2 regions of the Paenibacillus xylanexedens genome follow, and region 1 is predicted to be linked to the other one. Evidence: riboswitches for the same ligand, from Rfam matches in the RefSeq annotation. Region 1 holds a riboswitch; the other holds the start of a gene.
The links. A riboswitch is a leader RNA that binds a small molecule or an ion and turns the genes downstream of it on or off. The one in region 1 is predicted to bind FMN.
Positions count from the first base shown of each region.

Region 2: linked by a shared signal. The riboswitch ahead of BS614_RS20980 (DMT family transporter) and the one ahead of ribD (bifunctional diaminohydroxyphosphoribosylaminopyrimidine deaminase/5-amino-6-(5-phosphoribosylamino)uracil reductase RibD) in region 1 are both predicted to bind FMN.

Region 1 covers NZ_CP018620.1:5,231,163-5,233,364, forward strand. Annotated here, with positions in the region: gene ribE (riboflavin synthase) at 1-84, opposite strand, end outside; gene ribD (bifunctional diaminohydroxyphosphoribosylaminopyrimidine deaminase/5-amino-6-(5-phosphoribosylamino)uracil reductase RibD) at 146-1,249, opposite strand; FMN riboswitch at 1,573-1,741, opposite strand; gene BS614_RS22830 (hypothetical protein) at 1,909-2,202, opposite strand, start outside.
Region 2 covers NZ_CP018620.1:4,809,864-4,812,065, reverse strand. Annotated here, with positions in the region: gene BS614_RS20980 (DMT family transporter) at 69-1,049, opposite strand; FMN riboswitch at 1,194-1,347, opposite strand; gene BS614_RS20975 (DinB family protein) at 1,432-1,932, opposite strand; gene BS614_RS20970 (CGNR zinc finger domain-containing protein) at 2,077-2,202, shown strand, end outside.

The DNA of each region.
Region 1 (2,202 bases):
AGCTCCGATATTCAGGACCATCGCTTCGCCTTTCCGACCAATACGCCGGATCTGACCGACTTCTTCCACCAAACCGGTAAACATGCTGCCGCCTCCCTTTTTCAAGTTATAAAAAACCTAACTTTCTACTTTCAAATCCATTTATTTATTCAGGCCACACCGGAATACCACCAATGCTGATATTATCTCCAACTTGTTCGATCTCCAACTGATTCAATTGAATCGCCTGATTCATACGTTCCACACCCTCGAAGCGGAAGCTTCCAGGTGTATCATAACCGCCTACAATCTTCGGAGCGATAAACATGAGCAGTCGATCAACCAACCGTGCCTCCAACATGGCTCCATTCAAGGTGCCTCCACCTTCAAGCAAAATCGAACCTATATCACGTTCACCCAACTTGCTAAGTCCGCTCAACAGATCCACACGTGGTCCAGGACCACAGCGTATAATCTCGACGCCGTAGGCTTCCAAACGTTCAGCAGCTTCAGGACTGGCTTCGTCTGTTGTCAACACCCATGTTGGAGCAAGACCATCCTTAACCATTTTGGCACCTACGGGAAGACGTAACTTGGAATCCACTACAATGCGCACTGGACTAATGCCTTCGACTTGCAAACGGGTTGTAAGCTCCGGATTATCGGCAATCACCGTGTCGACGCCAACCATAATGCCTTGGTGACGATGACGAAGGGCATGCACAATCTCACGAGCAGGCTCGTTGGAGATCCACTTGCTGTCTCCGCTGCGCGTAGCAATTTTGCCATCCAAAGTAGTAGCCGTCTTCAGTGTCACAAAAGGTAAACCCGTTGTAATAAATTTAATGAATTTTTCATTCATGCGTCTTCCACGTTCACGCAGTACGCCAACTTCAACTTCAATGCCTTGTTGACGAAGCATGCTGATGCCCCTGCCGGATACTTGCGGATTTGGATCTTCACAACATACCACAACACGTTTCACCTTTTCATGAATCAGGCGTTCACTACAAGGTGGCGTCTTGCCATAATGACTACAAGGCTCAAGTGTAACGTATACCGTACTTCCTTCTGCATCACTGCCTGCCATGTTAAGTGCATGCACCTCTGCATGACCGGTTCCACGTTTCAGATGGCTTCCCAGGCCTACAATACGACCCTCTTTCACAACTACACATCCAACGACCGGATTAATCCCCGTCTGTCCCTGTGCTCGTTCCGCCATATCCAATGCCAGTGCCATATAAAATTCATCATTGATCATTTCCAAATCCGTTCACCCCGCGGTTTAAAGTCTTGTTTATTAAAAAATCCCCGTCGAACAATCAGTTCGATGGGGATGATGAGAGACAAATGTCACCAGCAGGAGTGAAATGGATACAGCACGCCAACACTTTGCCCAAAACTTCATTTCGGGCAAGTGAAAATAGACACATACCTTAATGAACATCAATTACAGGTAAAGAGCTTTTATAGTGCGGCATATGTATGGAACTTACCGGCGTAACCGGATCTTCCCTGCACAGTGCAAGACAATACAAATCGTGACTGTGCAGCAATACTCCTGCTGAATGCAAACCTGTTAGGTCTGCACCTCTCCTTCTCCCATCCAGACTATACTGTCGGTTCTGGAATTACACCAGATCAGCCATCTGCCAATGGCAGACAGGTCACGGACTTTGCATCAAGTGCTGGACACATAGGTCCTTACACTTCCTGCATCACCGCCGGTAGGGAATTGCACCCTGCCCTGAAGGATTGCTTTCGTTATTACTTGGATGTTAGCACTTTAATGCCAAAAAATCAATTGTTTTTTGTTCCTTTTTGTCACATACTAACTTTTAATAAGCTAAGAAACAACAAAAAACCGCTTCCTCTCAAGGAGGCACGGTTTTTGCTTGGAGGCCCATTTCACATCCATCGTAAATTCTACATATCAGGAAAACACCAGCTCGCCATATGCTTTAATTCTTTGGCATTATGGAATGGAGTGCGGTCAGGTTCTTGCAGGGGCGAAGTCGGTAGCGGGAACTCTCTTGCCACCCTTCTGACCCAACTTGTTGAATCGATCGCAATAGCCGAGCATTTCCAGCGTCCATTCGCTCTCGGTCGAAACGTCCCATGCAAATCTGCTTTTCCCGGCATCTCTGGGAAGACTCCATCCAGATATTCAACGATGACGCGCTTGTCTCTGACTTCATGACAATATACAGTCACCCATAC
Region 2 (2,202 bases), 420 kb from region 1:
ATTTGATGTGCAATGGTTTTATTTTATATTTGACTATTTGTTTATATGTGAACCTCAGATATATCCACTTACTCTGTACGCAGCTTCGGTGCAGCATCGGCCGCAGTTGATGATCTTTCCTGCTGTCTGGAAATGGCGAAGAGGGCCACCCAGATCAGGATAAAACCAAGCAGCTGCTCCCATGTAATCAGTGTACGGAAAGCAATCCAGTTCACCAACACACCCGCCATCGGGAAGCTAAGTTCTGCGAGAGTTGCAACAGATGCTTTGGTTGACGACAGACCTTTGTAATACAACAGAAGACTGAGCAGACCTGGTAACAATGCCTGACCGAGAATGTTGAGGATGACAGCAGTCTGTTCACCCGTTCCGGACGGAAACGTCCATGCGGCACCTTCGTTCCACGTCATAAAGATCAGGAGCGGGAGAGCAACGACAAAGCGAAGGGAGGTGACCGTTTCATAACGCGCCTGCCCCAGCATCAATCGTCCCATAACAGTTGAACCTCCCCATAAGGCAGCAGCCCCAAGGGACAACAAGCTTCCAGCATGAATCCAGTTGTCCCAGTTACCTAATGGCAATGTAAAGCCAAATGTAAGCAGGTACGTTCCTGCTAATGCTATGAAGAACAATCCACCGAAGCGACGTGGCAACGTTTCTTTTAATAAAAGTTTAGCCAGCACGATAGCGAAGAGTGGTTGCATTTTTTGCAATAAAAGCACCGTATTCGGATCGTTATGTGTAAGCGCCATGGTGAACAATACCGTTGCGAGTGCTGATCCTCCCCATGAGATAAAAATCACGGCAATCCAGTGGCGAGCACGCAGGTTTTTCAGGTCAGACCGGAATTTCCACAGTACGGGAATGGCAATAAGACTGACGATGATGTGTTCCACCAGTACAATCTGCGTTGATGTCATCGTATTTAGCAAAATAATGCGGAAGAGTGGGTCTACACCCCATAAGGCGGCGCCGAGAACTACAAGCCAGAATCCGGTATTACTTCGTTCCTTGCGGTAAACAGGTGATGCTGCTGATGTCTTTTCCATATTCAGGACTCCTTCGTCAGAACACGGAATCTTCAGTTGGCAAAATCGACAAAAGCCCCCGTTTTGGCATATACCAAATAAACGGGGGCTCATCCAAGGACATGCGTCAGGAAAGAGGCCTTCCCGTGAACGGCATGTCATTGTGTTGATCTTCTCTCATCCGGACTGTACCGTCGGCCTTGGATTCACACCAAGTCAGTCGCTAGATGTCCTTCGTTAAGAACAAATAGCGAGTCGCGGGCTGGTTCCGAAGAACATCACCGCCGGTTGGGAATTGCACCCTACCCCGAAGATCCTATTCAATTATATAGTGTGTTGAACAAGCTGTAACATTAATAAGTTCATCTTATTCCTGTAAGCGCTAGCAGTTCAAGCATTTTTTTTAGAAAACGATTTTCCAGCTTCCTTGCTGTCTGCGGAGGAGCACGATCTGACCTGCGTGATACGCATCATGGAGTACCCAGCGAGATAGTTCGTGTGCCCATTTCTCTTCGGAGTCCATATATGCCGCTTCAAGATCTGGTTCTTGTAGTGCAGCTAATTGATCTCGCAACTGCTGGGCTAATCGAGTTGTACCCTGTAGCAGTGTATTCCATCCAACTGCGTCCGTTGGATCTCCGGAATTCCCAAATGTGTATTCATTGGAGTCTACAGAAGGAAGGGTAGGCTCCTTACCTTGCATGCGACACAATAAGCGATGGTTGTAATAATACATATGGTTAACCAACTGCCAGATGCTCAATCCCCCTGCGGGTGGAATCCAGGCTGCTTGTTCTGCTGTAAGACCCTCCAAGGATTTCGACAAAGGTACAATCCAATTACATTGATCCCAGGTATCATCCTTTTGAATAAGTAACACATCTAGTGCTGTTGTTTTTGTCATTGCTTATTCCTCCTTGCGAATTATTGTGATTTGTGATGTAACTAGCTAAAACTGAATAATAAGGTTACACTTAATATAACACATCAAAGACGAGTTGTAACCTTCTTTATTTAATTAGATAGTTACATAAACGGAGGTATATATATGGACCGATTATGGACCGATTTTGTAAACAGCGATTATCACGACTGGCGTGGGGGAGATCGATCGGAGGACAGACTGGGGAAGGCTAGCTGGCAGCAAGACTTTCTGGAACGATGGCAACTTAAC